DNA from 2 places in the Anoxybacillus sp. UARK-01 genome. Region 1 is predicted to be linked to the other one. Evidence: a T-box and tRNA genes for the amino acid it is inferred to sense, from the RefSeq annotation. Region 1 holds a T-box; the other holds one or more tRNA genes.

Region 1 (8,997 bases):
GTCGTGAGATTTAATAGGTACCGTTCGTTCATCTAGTATACATCACATCATAAGTGAATCGATTTGATCTAGCACTGCGAGTAAATATAAGGAATTATGCAGACGGAGGTGGCATTCGTGCCTTTAACGCCATTAGATATTCATAATAAAGAATTCAGCAAAGGATTCCGCGGGTATGATGAAAACGAAGTAAACGAGTTTTTAGATCAAGTCATTAAAGACTATGAAATGATTATTCGCGAAAAAAAACAGCTCGAGGAAAAGGTATCTGAATTAACGGAAAAGCTTAATTACTTTACAAATATTGAAGAAACGCTTAATAAATCTATTTTGATTGCCCAGGAAACGGCGGAAGAAGTGAAGCGAAATGCGCAAAAAGAGGCTAAGCTTATCATCAAAGAAGCCGAAAAAAACGCTGATCGCATCATTAGCGAAGCGCTTGCAAAATCGCGGAAGATTGCACAGGAGATCGAAGAGCTTAAACGTCAATCCAAAGTGTTCCGTACGCGCTTTCGCATGCTCGTGGAAGCCCAGCTTGAAATGTTGAACAACGGAGATTGGGACCATTTAATGGAGTATGAGGTCAAGGAAATTGAAGTGGAAGAACATGAAAAATTGAGCCAATCTTGACGGATTTTGTCCTTTTCGCATATAATCAAAATAACTATTGACCATGTGTATCTATAAAGAGGATCAAATGTGCTTTTTAACGGATTTCCGAAAGAAGTCTCCCTCCTCAAGGAACGTGAAGGACATAGCCCCTTGAGTAGGCGGGAGATGAATTTTGGTGGGCGTCAGCCAAAACGCATGATAGAATAAATGTATATCATGTTCTTTGTGAACGGGATATGAGGGGGCATGGAGAAAATCGCATACGAAAACCAAGCAAAGCCTTCCATGCGTAAAATATCCAAGGCACGAAAGAACCCCGACTAGGGTTGGAACGACCCGAAGTAACGCTCAGGAAGACGAAAGGTTCTTTTGTCGTAGAACTGAGAAGCTCCCACTTCAAGCGTTAGCTAAGTGGTGAGTAGTTTACCAGCTGTGCAGCTGAATGAAGGCGTATGAATGGATGACCATTCAAGTATAAGATACAATATTGTGATCAACGATGAAAGGGACAGTAGCTCTTTCATATGCTTATTGTAGCGAGCTGGGGACGGTGGAAGCCCGGCATAAGCGAAAGAGTGAAGATCACCCTGGAGTTCCCACGCTGAATTGGTGAGTAAGCGATGGCGCGTCATTCCCGTTACGAATGTGAAGAGGGCTATCATACATAGCCAATAAGGGTGGTACCGCGAGGCCGTTCTCGTCCCTTTTGGGAGAGAGCGGCTTTTTATATTTGATGATGATGAAGATGGAGGAATGTGGAGATGGACTATAAAGATACATTATTGATGCCGCAAACAAATTTTCCAATGCGTGGAAATCTCCCGCGGCGCGAACCGCAAATGCAAACAAAATGGGAAGAGATGGATATCTATCGAAAAGTTCAGGAGCGCACGAAAGGACGTCCGCTATTTGTGCTGCATGATGGCCCTCCATATGCAAATGGTGATATCCATATGGGGCATGCGCTCAATAAAATTCTCAAAGATTTTATCGTTCGCTATAAATCAATGAGCGGTTACTGTGCTCCATATGTTCCTGGTTGGGATACACATGGGTTGCCAATTGAAACAGCCTTGACAAAAAATAAAGGTGTCAACCGCAAGACAATGAGTGTTGCGGACTTCCGTAAACTTTGTGAAGAGTATGCTTATGAACAAATTGACAGTCAGCGTCAGCAATTTAAGCGTCTCGGGGTTCGCGGTGATTGGAACAATCCATATGTCACATTAAAGCCGGAATATGAAGCTCAGCAAATCAAAGTATTTGGCGAGATGGCGAAAAAAGGGCTCATTTATAAAGGCCTAAAGCCTGTATACTGGTCTCCATCCAGCGAATCAGCATTAGCTGAAGCAGAGATTGAATATAAAGATAAACGCTCTCCATCTATTTATGTGGCTTTCCCTGTTAAAGATGGAAAAGGCGTTCTTGAAGGTGACGAGAAAATTATCATTTGGACAACGACCCCTTGGACGATTCCTGCTAACTTAGGAATTGCCGTCCATCCGAACTTAGAATATAGCGTTGTTCGAGTCAATGATGAAAAATATGTAGTTGCTTCTGCTCTCCTCCCTTCGGTCAAAAAAGAAATTGGCTGGGAGGAAGCGGAGGTGATCAAAACACTGAAAGGAAACGAGCTTGAGTACGTCGTAGCGAAGCATCCGTTTTATGAACGTAATTCACTCGTCGTTTGCGGTGAACATGTTACAACCGATGCAGGAACAGGATGCGTCCATACAGCGCCGGGACATGGGGAGGATGATTTCCTCATCGGACAAAAATATCATCTCGGCGTGCTTTGTCCGGTTGATGAACGAGGCTATATGACAGAGGAAGCCCCGGGATTTGCAGGATTGTTCTACGATGATGCCAACAAAGCTGTGACAGAAAAGTTAAAAGAAGCGGGTGCATTATTAAAACTGCAGTTTATTACGCACTCATACCCACACGATTGGAGAACAAAGCAACCGACCATTTTCCGGGCAACAGCACAATGGTTTGCTTCCATTGATCAAATTCGCGATGAATTACTAAAAGCTGTTCAAGAGACTAAATGGATCCCTGCTTGGGGAGAAACGCGTTTATATAACATGGTTCGTGACCGAGGCGACTGGTGTATCTCGCGACAACGCGCATGGGGAGTACCGATCCCGGTCTTTTATGCAGAGGACGGTGAGCCAATCATCACGGATGAAACGATTGAACACGTATCCAACCTATTTAGACAATATGGTTCAAACATCTGGTTTGAGAGAGAAGCAAAAGATTTGCTTCCAGAAGGCTTTACTCATCCATCAAGCCCGAATGGCATTTTTACAAAAGAGACAGACATTATGGATGTGTGGTTTGATTCAGGCTCATCACATCAAGCTGTTTTAGAGGAACGTGATGATCTGCAGCGCCCAGCGGACCTTTATCTGGAAGGATCTGACCAATATCGCGGCTGGTTTAACTCTTCGCTTTCCACAGCTGTTGCTGTGACGGGAAAAGCACCATATAAAGCCGTATTAAGCCATGGCTTTGTGCTTGACGGGGAAGGACGCAAGATGAGTAAGTCACTTGGAAATGTCGTCGTTCCAGCGAAGGTCATGGAACAATTAGGAGCCGATATCCTGCGGCTTTGGGTTGCTTCGGTTGATTATCAGGCAGATGTGCGTATTTCTGATAACATTTTAAAACAAGTAGCGGAAGTATATCGAAAAATTCGCAATACATTCCGTTTCTTGCTTGGCAACTTATTTGATTTTGATCCGCAAATTCATGCGGTCCCATTGGCAAAGCTGCGCGAAGTGGACCGCTATATGCTGGTGAAATTAAATCAATTAATCCAAAAGGTAAAGCATTCATATGAAAGATATGAATTTGCTACCATTTATCACGATATCAATAATTTCTGTACAGTAGATTTGAGTGCGTTCTATCTCGATTTTTCAAAAGATGTTCTTTATATTGAAACAGCTGATCATCAAGAACGCCGCTCTATTCAAACGGTTCTGTATGAGACGCTCGTCGCCTTAACGAAGCTTATGGCTCCAATTTTACCGCATACAGCCGATGAGGTATGGGGGCATATTCCGAATCGAAAAGAAAAGGAAGAGAGCGTCCAGCTTGTTGATATGCCGGAAGTGCAAGAGCTGGAAGGAGCCGATCAGCTGCTAAAAAAATGGGATGCGTTTATGAGTGTGCGCGATGATGTTCTAAAAGCATTAGAGATCGCACGAAATGAAAAAGTGATTGGTAAGTCATTGACAGCTAGCTTAATGGTTTATCCAACTCCGGAAACAAAGCAGCTGCTTGATTCCATCGCGGAAAGCTTGAAGCAGTTATTTATCGTTTCTGGATTTACGGTGGCAGGAGATTATGCCGAAGCGCCAGCAGAAGCACAAAAATTTGCGAGCATGGCGATTGTCGTCCAACAGGCAAAAGGAGACACTTGCGAGCGCTGCTGGGTTGTCACACCAGAAGTCGGCCAAGATAAAGAGCATCCGACTTTATGCCCACGCTGCGCGCAAATTGTTAAAGAATATAGCCAAGCATAAGAGGTCACGTTACAGCAAAAAGGCTGCCGTCACAGGCAGCCTTTTTTAGCTGATGCGCCGTTCGCGAAGCCTTTCGCTGTTGAACGACGTATATATAAGGGATTCATAATTCCGGCATTGACTCCATTTGCGAATGATCGAGATTAAACGAAAAGATGAAACATGTCGCCTATTCAAAAGCCGATTCGATTTTATGACGGTTGTCCGCCTGTCATATTGGTTCATTGGATCGGGGGTTTTGATATATTTATTGATATGGTTACCCGGGATTACATTGCGAAAATGGAAAGAGCGAAAGGTTCGCTCAATTGTATATAAGAGAAGAGCAATGTGTGCGAGGCCCGGCAGGTTTTGGACATATGCAAAAGCGTCTAAACATGCATTGTCTATTATTCGTCGGTTATGCTACAATTCATAAAGTACATATGTCAAGTTGTGGAGGGAGTTGCGTGTTTTATTATTTGATCGCCCTGATTGTCATTATCATTGACCAGTTTACAAAGTGGCTCGTGGCTACACGCATGCAAATAGGAGAAAGCATTTCAGTGATTCCGAATGTGCTTTATATTACGTCCCATCGAAATCGTGGCGCGGCGTGGGGAATTTTACAAGGTCAATTTTGGCTATTTTATTTAATTACGATCATTGTTGTGATCGGGTTAGTGTTCTATATTCGGCGTCTGCCGCGCGAAGAGCGTCTGTTTGGTGTCGCTCTTGGCTTTATGCTCGGCGGAGCGATCGGCAATTTTATTGACCGATTAGTTCGCAAGGAGGTTGTGGATTTTATTCATACATATATTTTTAATTTCCCGATTTTTAACATTGCGGATTCCGCCTTATGCATCGGGGTAGCCCTTGTCTTTTTACAAACCTTTATTGGCGGAGCGAAGAAAAAGGAGAATCAGTAATGGATGTAATACAGTTTCAGATTGAGGAAGCGTATGACCGCGAACGAATTGATAAAGTCATTGCTGCTTTAAATGGCGAATGGTCTCGCTCACAGGTTCAGCAATGGATCAAAGATGGACTTGTGACCGTCAACGGAACGGAAATAAAAGCGAATTATAAATGTTCTGTCGGGGATGAAGTAGCGGTGGAACTTCCAGAGCCAGAACCACTGGATGTAGAGCCGGAAGAGATGTCATTAGACATTTATTATGAGGATGCCGATGTTTTGGTTGTAAACAAACCGAGAGGAATGGTTGTCCATCCAGCACCAGGTCATATGAGGGGGACGCTGGTTAACGGTTTGCTTGCCCATTGCAAGGATTTATCAGGCATTAACGGCATACTTCGTCCAGGAATTGTTCATCGGATTGATAAAGACACATCTGGTTTGCTTATGGTAGCAAAAAATGATATGGCGCATGAAGCGCTGGTCAATCAGCTTGTTCATAAAACCGTCACGCGTAAATATAAAGCCATCGTTCACGGAGTCATTCCTCATGATTACGGTACGGTCGATGCTCCGATTGGCCGCGATCAACATGATCGTCAAAGCATGGCTGTTGTGGAGAATGGAAAGGAAGCTGTGACGCATTTTCGGGTTGTAGAGAGATTTTCTAATTTTACGTTTATTGAATGTCAACTAGAAACGGGAAGAACGCATCAGATTCGCGTTCATATGAAATATATTGGTTATCCGCTTGCCGGAGATCCAAAATATGGACCTAAAAAAACGCTACCGATCAATGGACAGGCACTGCATGCAGGTGTACTTGGATTTACTCATCCACGGACAGGAGAGTATTTAGAATTCGAAGCACCGCTTCCGCATGAATTTGTCGAGGTTTTGGACATGCTTAGAAATAATCGTTGACAAAAGCTTTATCCGCTTTTACAATAAAGCTAAGTGAATAGTAGTCCTTTAAAATCAGTCCCGTGAGGCTGAGAAGGAGCCGGATTTAAATACAGCAAATGTGGTTGTTTTCTGCCCTCTCACCGATCGGTGGGAGGGTTTTTTGCGGAGGTGAAAAAATGCAAAAGGCAGTAGTGATGGATGAACAGGCGATTCGCCGGGCCCTGACGCGCATTGCTCACGAGATTATTGAGCGAAATAAAGGAATTGAAAACTGTGTGCTTGTCGGCATTAAAACGCGCGGCATTTACTTAGCCAAGCGGCTGGCGGAGCGAATTGAACAGATCGAAGGCGCGGCGATGCCTGTCGGAGAGCTTGATATTACGCTATATCGCGATGATTTAACGGTAAAAACAGGCGATAAGGAACCGCTTGTAAAAGGATCTAATATTTCGTTTGATGTGACAAACCAAAAGGTTGTACTTGTAGATGACGTCTTATTTACGGGGCGGACGGTGCGTGCGGCCATGGATGCCATCATTGATTTCGGGCGTCCGGCGCAAATCCAGCTGGCTGTGCTGATTGACCGCGGTCACCGTGAACTGCCGATCCGCGCGGATTTTGTTGGCAAAAATGTACCGACCTCGAGTTCAGAAATTATTGTAGTAGAATTAAAAGAAGTGGATCAAGTGGATCAAGTCACCATTCATGAGAACGTGTAACCGCCCTTTTAAAGGCAGTCCTGAGAGACTGACAAAGGGGGTCAAATTGGTCTGCCGATTTTTTAGGCAACGATTGCACCCTCTTTGCACCATCTGGGCAAAGAGGGGTTTTTTTATGACTCAATCATAGTCGGAAGGAGATTGAAAAAACAATGAATAAGCCTGTATTGGGAATTAAAGATAGACCTTCGCCAGTTCAATGGTTGACGCTTAGTCTTCAACATTTGTTTGCCATGTTTGGCGCGACCATTTTAGTGCCTTATCTTGTCGGTTTAAGCCCTTCAATGGCTCTCATTTCTAGCGGTCTCGGAACACTCGCGTTTTTAATGATTACAAAATGGCAAGTTCCGGCCTATCTCGGTTCCTCCTTTGCCTTTATCTCACCGATTATTGCAGCAAAAGCGGCAGGAGGTCCTGGAGCAGCCATGGTTGGCAGCTTCTTAGCCGGTGCTGTCTATGGAATTGTCGCTTTAGTCATTAAAAGAGCCGGCTATCGTTGGATTATGAAATTATTGCCTCCAATTGTTGTCGGTCCTGTGATTATTGTCATCGGCCTCGGCCTTGCGAATACAGCCGTTGGCATGGCAATGAACGGTCCAGATGGAAAATATAATCTCACTTATTTTTCTGCAGCGCTTGTGACGCTCGCGGCAACCATTATCTGTTCCGTCTATTTGCGCGGTTTGCTTAGTTTAGTGCCAATTCTTATCGGGATTGTGGTTGGATATGTGTATTCTCTAGCAGCAGGAGTGGTGGATTTGTCTCCGATTGCTAAAGCTAAATGGCTTGAAATGCCAGATTTCTTGATTCCTTTTGTTGATTATCCTGTGCATGTAACGGGAAAGATTATTTTACTGATGGTTCCGGTAGCGCTTGTCACATTGTCTGAACATATTGGCCATCAACTTGTATTAAGTAAAGTTGTTGGACAAGATTACATTAAAAAGCCTGGATTGCATCGCTCGATTTTGGGCGATGGAACAGCGACGATGATTTCTGCCTTAATTGGCGGACCGCCAAAAACGACATATGGAGAAAATATTGGTGTGCTTGCCATCACACGAGTGTATAGCGTGTATGTGCTGGCTGGCGCAGCGGCGTTCGCTATTATCTTTGGATTTATCGGAAAGGTGACCGCTTTAATCAGTACGATCCCAACCCCGGTTATGGGCGGAGTTTCGATTCTGCTGTTTGGAATTATCGCATCGTCCGGGTTGCGCATGCTCGTCGATAGCAAAATTGACTTTGGAGATAAACGAAACTTAGTGATTTCCTCTGTCATCTTGGTGATTGGAATTGGCGGAGCCATCTTAAAAGTGTCTGAGAATTTCCAGATTCAAGGAATGGCATTAGCGGCTATCAGCGGTGTTATTTTGAACTTGCTTTTGCCTGGACGCCCAGAAATAAATGAAAATATGTTTGAACTTGAAGAAAATAAAGATCATGTCGCGTAGTGCCGCCTTTTAATTAAGTCCTGTGAGACTTAAAAGGGTGTTGCCGTTCGCGCAAAAAAGAAATGAAAGTCATCATATGGCTTTCTTTCTGCACACCTTTTTGCGCCCAAAACTGTAGCACCCTGTCGAGTAAGGCAGGGTGCTTTTTTATAAAACAGGAGGGAATAAAATGAGCCATTTGCTTACCTTATCGGAATTGTCGCTCGATGATATACAAAATCTGCTTTATGAAGCAGAAAGGTTTCGACAGGGAGCCAGCTTTGCCAGTTCAAAACCGTTTTTTGTGGCGAACTTGTTTTTTGAACCGAGCACAAGAACAAAATGTAGCTTTGAAGTAGCAGAAAGAAGACTAGGACTCCATGTCGTACCATTCGATGCAGAAATGTCAAGCGTTCAAAAAGGAGAGACATTATATGACACGATCCGTACGCTGGAGTCGATTGGTGTGCAGACGGTCGTCATTCGCCATCCAGAGGACCGCTATTTTGAAACACTCCGCCATTCGATTCACATTCCAATCATCAATGCAGGAGATGGATGTGGCCATCACCCGACCCAATCATTGTTAGATTTGATGACCATCCAGCAAGAATTTGGAACGTTTCAAGGGATCACCGTTGCGATTGTCGGGGATATTCGCCATAGCCGTGTCGCTCGCTCGAATGCTGAAATATTGACAAGACTGGGTGCAACTGTCCTTTTTTCAAGTCCAGAGGAGTGGAAGGATGAACGAAATGGTTATGGCACTTATGTTGATTTGGATGTGGCTGTAAAAGAGGCGGATGTCATCATGCTGCTTCGGATTCAGCACGAACGTCATGGAGAGAAGATGGGACTGACGAAAGAACAGTACCATCAACAATACGGATTAACGG
Region 2 (8,997 bases), on a different contig from region 1:
GTGAGACAGTTCGGTCCCTATCCGTCGCGGGCGCAGGAAATTTGAGAGGAGCTGTCCTTAGTACGAGAGGACCGGGATGGACGCACCGCTGGTGTACCAGTTGTCCTGCCAAGGGCACCGCTGGGTAGCTATGTGCGGAAGGGATAAGCGCTGAAAGCATCTAAGCGTGAAGCCCCCCTCAAGATGAGATTTCCCATTGCATAAGCAAGTAAGATCCCTCGAAGATGACGAGGTAGATAGGTCCGAGGTGGAAGCGTGGCGACACGTGCAGCTGACGGATACTAATCGATCGAGGACTTAACCAATACGAAAAGGGGAGCAAGACATCAAGAAAAGCACCGCCTATCCTTTCTTCTCTGATCTGTTATCTAGTTTTGAAAGAACAAAAAGTTCTTGACATGGGCGAAATGCTCGTTATAATAATACTTGTCTGTTTGAAATAATAAGCCTAGTGATGATGGCGGAGAGGTCACACCCGTTCCCATCCCGAACACGGAAGTTAAGCTCTCCAGCGCCGATGGTAGTTGGGGCTAACGCCCCTGCAAGAGCAGGACGTTGCTAGGCTTTATATTAAACATATTCCGCAATCGCTCAGCGACGAGCATTTCCTCTCTGAGCAAACAGCGAGTTGCCTCGACGCATTGTGCTTCTTCGAATGTCTTGAAGAGGAAGAGGCAGTAGAAAAATACGAATAATGATTCGTTAGTTTTTGTGTTTATCCACTATTCCGCAATAGCTCAGCGGTAGAGCAACCGGCTGTTAACCGGTAGGTCGTAGGTTCGAATCCTACTTGCGGAGCCATTTTGGAGAGCTGTCCGAGTGGTCGAAGGAGCACGATTGGAAATCGTGTAGACGTTAACAGCGTCTCAAGGGTTCGAATCCCTTGCTCTCCGCCACTATTTCATGTAATGGCCCGTTGGTCAAGTGGTTAAGACACCGCCCTTTCACGGCGGTAACACGGGTTCGAATCCCGTACGGGTCACTTTTAGGAGGATTAGCTCAGCTGGGAGAGCACTTGCCTTACAAGCAAGGGGTCGGCGGTTCGATCCCGTCATCCTCCACCATACATACTATTGATTGAAAAAAATATAATTTTGTCATCGCGGGGTGGAGCAGCCTGGTAGCTCGTCGGGCTCATAACCCGAAGGTCGCAGGTTCAAATCCTGCCCCCGCAACCAAATAAAACGGTTGGTCCCGTAGTGTAGTGGTTAACATGCCTGCCTGTCACGCAGGAGATCGCGGGTTCGAGTCCCGTCGGGACCGCCATAAAATATGTATGGCTCGGTAGCTCAGTCGGTAGAGCAAAGGACTGAAAATCCTTGTGTCGGCGGTTCGATTCCGTCCCGAGCCACCATTTATTTTATCCAACGCATCTTATGAATGCCGGCTTAGCTCAATTGGTAGAGACGAGCGGAGCATCGGTGAAATGACTGCGAGTTGCCTCGACGCATTGGACATCTTGAAATGTCTTGAAGAGGAAGAGGCACAGAACATGTGCTTTTATGGTTAGTTCTATAGATAAAGCCGGCTTAGCTCAATTGGTAGAGCAACTGACTTGTAATCAGTAGGTTGCGGGTTCAAGTCCTGCAGCCGGCATCGATTTATTAAAGTAATGGCGGCTATGGCGAAGTGGTTAACGCACCAGATTGTGGCTCTGGCATTCGTGGGTTCGATTCCCACTAGTCGCCCCATACATATTATCCCAAGACATTTGTGATAAAAGATTTGATAGTCGCGCGGATGTAGTTTAATGGTAAAACCTCAGCCACGAGCGATACATCATTGAATAGGCGACGAGTTGCCTCGACGCACAAAGCATCTTAGAATGAACTGGTAGAGGAAGAGGCATGGTATATCGGGACACTAGAAATTTGTAATAAAAAATTTGATAATTATGCGGGTGTAGTTTAGTGGTAAAACCTCAGCCTTCCAAGCTGATGTCGTGGGTTCGATTCCCATCACCCGCTTGTATACGGGCCTATAGCTCAGCTGGTTAGAGCGCACGCCTGATAAGCGTGAGGTCGGTGGTTCAAGTCCACTTAGGCCCATCTTTCTTTTTGTAAAGCGTTTTCTTTGCATAAAGTTTGGTGACATGTGCTGCCTATCTATAGGTGTTCTGTGAATTTCTTCTATAACATTGGTCAGTTAGCTTTTGTTTTCATCTACTATTCCGCAATCGCTCAGCGACGAGCATTTCTCCTCTGAGCAAACAGCGAGTTGCCTCGACGCATTGTACTTCTTCGAATGTCTTGAAGAGGAAGAGGCAGTAGAAAAATACGAATAATGATTCGTTAGTTTTTGTGTTTATCCACTATTCCGCAATAGCTCAGCGGTAGAGCAACCGGCTGTTAACCGGTAGGTCGTAGGTTCGAATCCTACTTGCGGAGCCATTGGAGAAGTACCCAAGTGGCTGAAGGGGACGGTTTGCTAAACCGTTAGGTCGCGTTTTTGCGGCGCGCGGGTTCAAATCCCGCCTTCTCCGCCACTGCTGAATGCAAGGCCCGTTGGTCAAGTGGTTAAGACACCGCCCTTTCACGGCGGTAACACGGGTTCGAATCCCGTACGGGTCATAAGTAAAAAGCACTGTGCTAAAGCATAGTGTTTTTTACTTTATATAAAATCATTTAAAGATAAAACGAGTGTCATCTTCAAAACACACGGGAGAAGAGATGATGCTCGATCACCGACCGTGGAAAAACGGTATAACTCTATTATGTTAACATAATAAGTTACATCATACGCCTCAAAAATATTCGTTCCTCCAATTATTTAGAGAGCAACATTTATAAAAAAACTTGATCTATATAATATTGTGCACTTCTGTTTTTGATTATTCCGAATTTTTAACTTGACAAAATGTCAAATGTAAATGAATAATAAATACAAAGAAAGGCCGACCATAAAAACAGAAAGGTCGGCATAATTTTTCTACTCATGTTCATATTCCCTAAACTCAAAATGATTCGTTAGGGCTACTCGGCTTTTTTGGTGCTTTGTTTTTTTGGCGAAGAAATTTTTCTCCGTACTCTCCATGATCATGAAAGTAAGCATGTTCAATTTGAATCGTGGAATGTTTAATTCTATATTTCCTTTCCAGCATTTCATTAATGGCTAAAATAACACAGAATGGCTGAATGTGTTCATTGATAAATACGTGAGCAGTTAAGGAATAATGGTCGGAAGAAATCGCCCAAATGTGCATGTCATGTACATCTTCTACCCCTTTAATACCGCTAATGTCAGAGCGTATTTGCTCAAGATCAAACTGCGATGGAACAGAATCCATAAGAATAAAGTACGATTCGCGGATGATTTTTGCTCCTCCTGTAAAAATAATTCCTCCTATAATCATACTAATCAATGGATCTATTAAGGCAAATTCCGTGAAATAGATGATAATAGCTGAAGCGATAACTCCGATTGAACTCAAAAGATCGCCGATAAAATGCCATAAAGCGCTTTTCACATTTAAATTTTCCTCTTCTTTTGTGCTTCTGCTAAGGACGATTGTTAAGATAAGATTAACGATCAGCCCAATTGTAGCAATTGTAAGCATCAGCTGAAAATGAACAGGCTCAGGATGAATGAACCGTCGAATTCCTTCGATAAAGATGCCAATAGCGATCATTGCAAGTGCCAATCCGTTTAAAAAGGAAGCAATAATCTCAAATCGCAAATATCCAAACGTAAATGTTTTATTGGGCTGCCGCGATGCGAGATACAGAGCAACCATACTCAAAATGAGCGCCAGCACATCTGAGGCCATATGAGCTGAATCAGAAAGAAGTGCAAGCGAATTAGATAAAACTCCGCCAATGACTTCAACAAGGGCAAAAAACAGCGTTAGGAAAAGGGTAATCCATAATGTTCGTTTTGATTTGTTTTGTTCTTTGACATGAGGCAGGTGATGATAGTCAGAGTAACTCATAGTACACCCCTTTTTTAGAATAATTATCATTAGATATTTATTATAAATTATATGCCGCAAACAAGCAATTTGCAAATCATAGCTTTGTACCATTTTTGAAAGCTTCTTATCTTAATCTTTTGTTCATAATATAGCCGCTTGTTCTCCGAGAGTGGCAAATGCCTTATTGTGTCCATCCTATAAGAGAAAGGGCATATAGCTGGAAATTGCGCGAGATAAGGGAATGTTTATCAGTCAATCATAATAAATATAGCTTGAAGATTGAGCAAAGCGACTCTAGAAAAGAATATGACGAATGTGTGCACAGAGGTTTGTAGCCTATCTTTCATCACATAAACGCGTGGCAAAGCAACAAAGTGTTCGCGAATCTAATGGTTTAGCCTGAAAAATAATATTGTTTGGACATCCAATGATTGAACAAGCAAAAGCAGGGGAAAAAGAGAATCCCTTCATCCTCTTTTTGTATGAAATTTCCTGGTGAGAATTGTCACAAAATATAAACACATTTTATCAAGGAATTTATAAATCAATGTCGAATCTAATTAAATAAATACTAATGGATAAGCCAATAAGTGAAGCAGTGTATGGCGTTGGACAATGGAAAAAAGAAGATGTTGGTTCAGAAGAAAAAACAAACTGCTTCATCTTTCATTTAACATGGAGCAATTAGGATCGTAATGAAATATTGGCAAAATAAAAAAACTATAGTGAAAGGATGAGATGCTCGTTGATAGCAACAAATCCCACAGATTTTGAGGTTCATTTGTTTCATGAAGGAAGCTTATATAAAAGCTATAAAATGTTTGGCGCTCATATCGTAAGAAATGAAGGGGTGGTTGGAACAAGATTTAGTGTATGGGCTCCTCATGCGCGTGCTGTGCGACTTGTAGGAAGCTTTAACAACTGGAACGGGAAAGATCACCCGCTTACCAAAATAAACGATCAAGGCGTATGGACCATATTTATCCCTGAAAATTTAGAGGGACACTTATATAAATATGAAATTGTTACAGAAAATGAGCAAGTACTACTTAAAGCGGATCCATATGCATTTTATTCCGAACTTCGTCCTCGTACGGCCTCTATTGTATATTCATTAGATGGATATCATTGGAATGATAAAGCGTGGCAGCGAAAGAAACGCCGCAAACCAGCTTACGATCAACCGTTATTCATTTATGAAGTTCATTTAGGTTCATGGAAAAAGAAGGAAGATGGAAGCTTTTACTCCTATCAAGAGCTAGCAGAAGAACTAATCCCTTATGTAGTGCAAAATGGGTTTACTCACATTGAACTGCTTCCCTTAATTGAGCATCCGCTCGATCGCTCATGGGGATATCAAGGAACAGGATATTATTCCGCTACAAGCCGCTATGGAACTCCACATGATTTCATGTTTTTTATTGATCAGTGCCATCAAGCTGGAATAGGAGTGATTTTAGACTGGGTCCCTGGTCATTTTTGTAAAGATGCACATGGCCTATACATGTTTGATGGAGCCCCAACATATGAATATGTCAATATACAGGATCGTGAGAATCCGGTGTGGGGAACAGCCAATTTTGATCTAGGGAAGCCTGAGGTTCGAAGCTTTCTCATCTCGAATGCATTATTTTGGATGGAGTATTTCCATATTGACGGCTTTCGCGTTGATGCAGTAGCTAATATGCTTTATTGGCCCAACAGTCATGTCCTTCATAAAAACCACTACGCCGTGGAATTTTTGCAGAAACTAAATGAAGCTGTCTTTTCCTATGATCCTTCATTGTTAATGATTGCTGAAGATTCTACAGATTGGCCGAAGGTGACTGCGCCGACTTATGAAGGAGGCTTAGGATTTAATTATAAATGGAATATGGGCTGGATGAACGACATTCTGACCTATATGGAGGCGGCTCCCGAACATCGTAAATATCTGCATCATAAAGTTACTTTTTCTTTGCTATACGCATACTCAGAAAATTTTATTTTGCCATTTTCACATGATGAGGTAGTGCACGGAAAAAAATCATTATTAAATAAAATGCCTGGCGAATATGAGCAGAAATTTGCGCAACTGCGATTATTATATGGGTATTTAGCTACTCATCCAGGAAAAAAATTATTGTTTATGGGAGGGGAATTCGGTCAATTTGATGAATGGAAGGATTTGGATCAACTTGATTGGATGTTATTTGATTTTGAGATGCATAGAAAAATGAGTGTGTATGTGAAAGACTTAATAAAGTTTTACAAACGTCATAAGCCTCTTTATGAGCTGGATCATTCGCCAGAAGGGTTCGAATGGATTGATGTGCATAACGCTGAACAGAGCATCTTTTCGTTTGTTCGCAAAAGCAATAAAGAGAATGATATATTAGTTGTCGTTTGTAACTTTACTGGAACGGCATACCATGATTACAAGGTAGGCGTTCCGCTGCTTGCCACGTATAAGGAAGCTTTTAACAGCGACGCTTCCCTATATGGAGGATGTGGTTATATTAATAAAAAACCGATGACTGCTCTCGAAGAGCCGTTTCATGGAAAACCATACCACATCGAAATGACTATCCCACCTTTTGGAATTTCTGTGTTGCGCCCAATGAAAAAACGAGGGGAGAGAAGTGTAGATGGTGAAGAAAAGATGCGTCGCCATGTTGTTGGCCGGCGGACAAGGTAGTCGATTAAATTCATTGACCAAACAGCTAGCCAAACCAGCCGTTCCGTTTGGAGGAAAATATCGAATCATTGATTTTACGCTAAGCAACTGCTCCAATTCCGGTATTGATACGGTAGGAATATTGACTCAATATCAGCCGCTTCTTCTACACTCATATATTGGTATTGGCAGCGCTTGGGATTTAGATCGAAGAAATGGAGGAGTGACCGTTTTACCCCCGTATTCTGAATCATCTGGGGTAAAATGGTATGAAGGAACAGCGCACGCCATTTATCAAAACATGAACTATATTGAGCAGTATGATCCGGAATATGTGTTGATTCTTTCAGGTGACCACATTTATAAGATGAATTACGCCAAAATGCTGGATTATCATATCGCCAAAAATGCGGATGTGACGATTTCTGTTATTGAAGTGCCTTGGGCCGAAGCGAGCCGATTTGGGATCATGAACACAGACAAAGAAATGCGGATTGTAGAGTTTGAAGAAAAACCGTCTGCCCCAAAAAACAACCTCGCTTCGATGGGAATTTATATTTTTAATTGGAGTGTTTTAAAGGAATACTTGCAAATCGACAATGAAAATCCGAGTTCAAGTCATGACTTTGGCAAAGATGTGATTCCGCTATTATTGAAAGAAAAGAAACGGCTTATGGCTTATCCATTTAAAGGATATTGGAAGGATGTCGGAACAGTGAAAAGCCTGTGGGAGGCAAATATGGATTTATTAGATCCAGAATGTGAATTAAATTTGTTTGATCAATCATGGAAGATCTATTCCGTTAATCCAAATCAACCTCCTCAGTATATCTCTCCAGATGCAATAGTGATTAACTCGCTGGTGAATGAAGGATGCATTATTGAGGGAACCATTGACCATTCCGTTGTTTTTCAGGGAGTTTATGTTCAAAAGGGAGCGATTGTGAGAGACTGTGTCATTATGCCGGATGTAGTGATTGGTGAAAATGCCTATATTGAAAGAGCCATTGTACCGTCAGAGCTTGAGATCCCGCCGGGAATGGTCATTCGCCCGTCTGCATTTGATGATGAGATTTTTCTTGTTACACAAGAATGGTTGCAGGCACAGAGCTCAGAAATCGTTGAGAAAGGATGAACAGCGATGAATAAAACGATGTTAGGGGTAATAGATGACACAAGGTATATGGAGTCGCTATATGAGCTGACGCTGCATCGTTCCATTGCAGCAATTCCATTTGCAGGAAGATACCGCTTAATAGATTTTGTCCTATCAAACATGGTGAACTCAGGTATGCAAAGCATCGCTATTTTCCCAAAGTATCACTATCGATCATTGATGGATCATTTAGGTTCAGGGAAAAATTGGGATTTGAGTCGAAAACGAGATGGGCTCTTTTTCTTTCCTTCCTCAGATTTAAATATTCCGGCGCATCATTTAGGGGCTTTCCAACATTTTGAACAGCATATTGACTACTTTTTACGCAGCAAACAAAAGTATGCGCTCATTTGCAATAGCTATACCGTTTGCAATATTGACTATGAGGCTGTGTTAAAGCGTCATATCGATAATCAGTGCGATATTACAGAAATACGTCATCAAGGCCGTTCGCTTGGAATGTTCGTGTTAGAAACCTCTCTCCTTCTGGATTTAATTGCGAACCGAATTCATACAGGCTACAATAGCATCATCGATGTTGTCCACGATCATCTTCATCAATTGAAAATATGTGATTATGAGCATTATGGATATGTGGCTGTCATTGACTCTATCGAAAGCTATTTTCGTCATAGCTTAGAGCTGCTTAATCCAACCATTTGGAATCAGCTATTTGTTAAATCGCGTCCTATTTATACAAAAGTGAAGGATGCGCCGCCTACTAAATATACAGAAAATGCTGTTGTCAAAAATTCAATAGTGGCTAATGGATGCATGATCGAAGGACATGTTGAAAACAGCATTATTTTTCGAGCAGTAAAAATAGAAAAGGGGACGGTTGTTAAAAACAGTATTATTATGCAAAAAAGCCATATTGGTGAACAATGCGAGCTGAATTCTGTTATTGTGGATAAAGATGTGAAGGTTGAAAATGGCGTTAAGATCGTAGGTTCGGAGCAGCATCCATTTGTTGTTCGTAAAGGAACTGTACAAGGAGAGTTGATGAATCAGTGAAAATTTTGTTTGTTGTGTCAGAATGCGTACCCTTTGTGAAGTCGGGCGGTTTGGCAGATGTAGCTGGTGCGTTGCCGAAAGAACTCAAACGATTAGGCACAGATATCCGTGTGATTCTTCCTAAATATGGAATGATTTCAGCAGAATTTAAAAAGCAAATGAAAAAGGTCGCGGAGCTGGTTGTTCGAGTCGGCTGGCGCCGTCAATATTGCGGAGTTGAAATGCTGGAATACGAAGGAGTTGTCTATTATTTTATCGACA

The links. The T-box of region 1 lies ahead of ileS (isoleucine--tRNA ligase). A T-box ahead of a tRNA ligase gene usually reads a tRNA of that ligase, here a tRNA-Ile.
Region 2: it has a tRNA-Ile gene. The T-box ahead of ileS (isoleucine--tRNA ligase) is inferred to sense a tRNA for this amino acid. The anticodon was not compared.

Annotation. Positions count from the first base shown of each region.
Region 1 is NZ_NASY01000032.1:76,597-85,593, reverse strand. Features, by position in the region: gene B6A27_RS06625 (DivIVA domain-containing protein) at 118-630, shown strand; T-box leader at 1,103-1,320, shown strand; gene ileS (isoleucine--tRNA ligase) at 1,374-4,148, shown strand; gene lspA (signal peptidase II) at 4,574-5,056, shown strand; gene B6A27_RS06610 (RluA family pseudouridine synthase) at 5,056-5,967, shown strand; gene pyrR (bifunctional pyr operon transcriptional regulator/uracil phosphoribosyltransferase PyrR) at 6,126-6,668, shown strand; gene B6A27_RS06600 (solute carrier family 23 protein) at 6,821-8,122, shown strand; gene B6A27_RS06595 (aspartate carbamoyltransferase catalytic subunit) at 8,292-8,997, shown strand, end outside.
Region 2 is NZ_NASY01000042.1:426-9,422, forward strand. Features, by position in the region: partial or broken rRNA gene B6A27_RS09690 (23S ribosomal RNA) at 1-305, shown strand, start outside; rRNA gene rrf (5S ribosomal RNA) at 448-564, shown strand; tRNA gene B6A27_RS09700 (tRNA-Asn) at 727-801, shown strand; tRNA gene B6A27_RS09705 (tRNA-Ser) at 806-896, shown strand; tRNA gene B6A27_RS09710 (tRNA-Glu) at 911-982, shown strand; tRNA gene B6A27_RS09715 (tRNA-Val) at 989-1,064, shown strand; tRNA gene B6A27_RS09720 (tRNA-Met) at 1,102-1,178, shown strand; tRNA gene B6A27_RS09725 (tRNA-Asp) at 1,191-1,266, shown strand; tRNA gene B6A27_RS09730 (tRNA-Phe) at 1,279-1,354, shown strand; tRNA gene B6A27_RS09735 (tRNA-Thr) at 1,524-1,596, shown strand; tRNA gene B6A27_RS09740 (tRNA-His) at 1,616-1,691, shown strand; tRNA gene B6A27_RS09745 (tRNA-Gly) at 1,897-1,967, shown strand; tRNA gene B6A27_RS09750 (tRNA-Ile) at 1,975-2,048, shown strand; tRNA gene B6A27_RS09755 (tRNA-Asn) at 2,316-2,390, shown strand; tRNA gene B6A27_RS09760 (tRNA-Ser) at 2,393-2,485, shown strand; tRNA gene B6A27_RS09765 (tRNA-Glu) at 2,499-2,570, shown strand; gene B6A27_RS09770 (cation diffusion facilitator family transporter) at 2,954-3,928, opposite strand; gene glgB (1,4-alpha-glucan branching enzyme) at 4,644-6,587, shown strand; gene B6A27_RS09780 (glucose-1-phosphate adenylyltransferase) at 6,538-7,701, shown strand; gene B6A27_RS09785 (GlgC family sugar phosphate nucleotidyltransferase) at 7,708-8,736, shown strand; gene glgA (glycogen synthase GlgA) at 8,733-8,997, shown strand, end outside.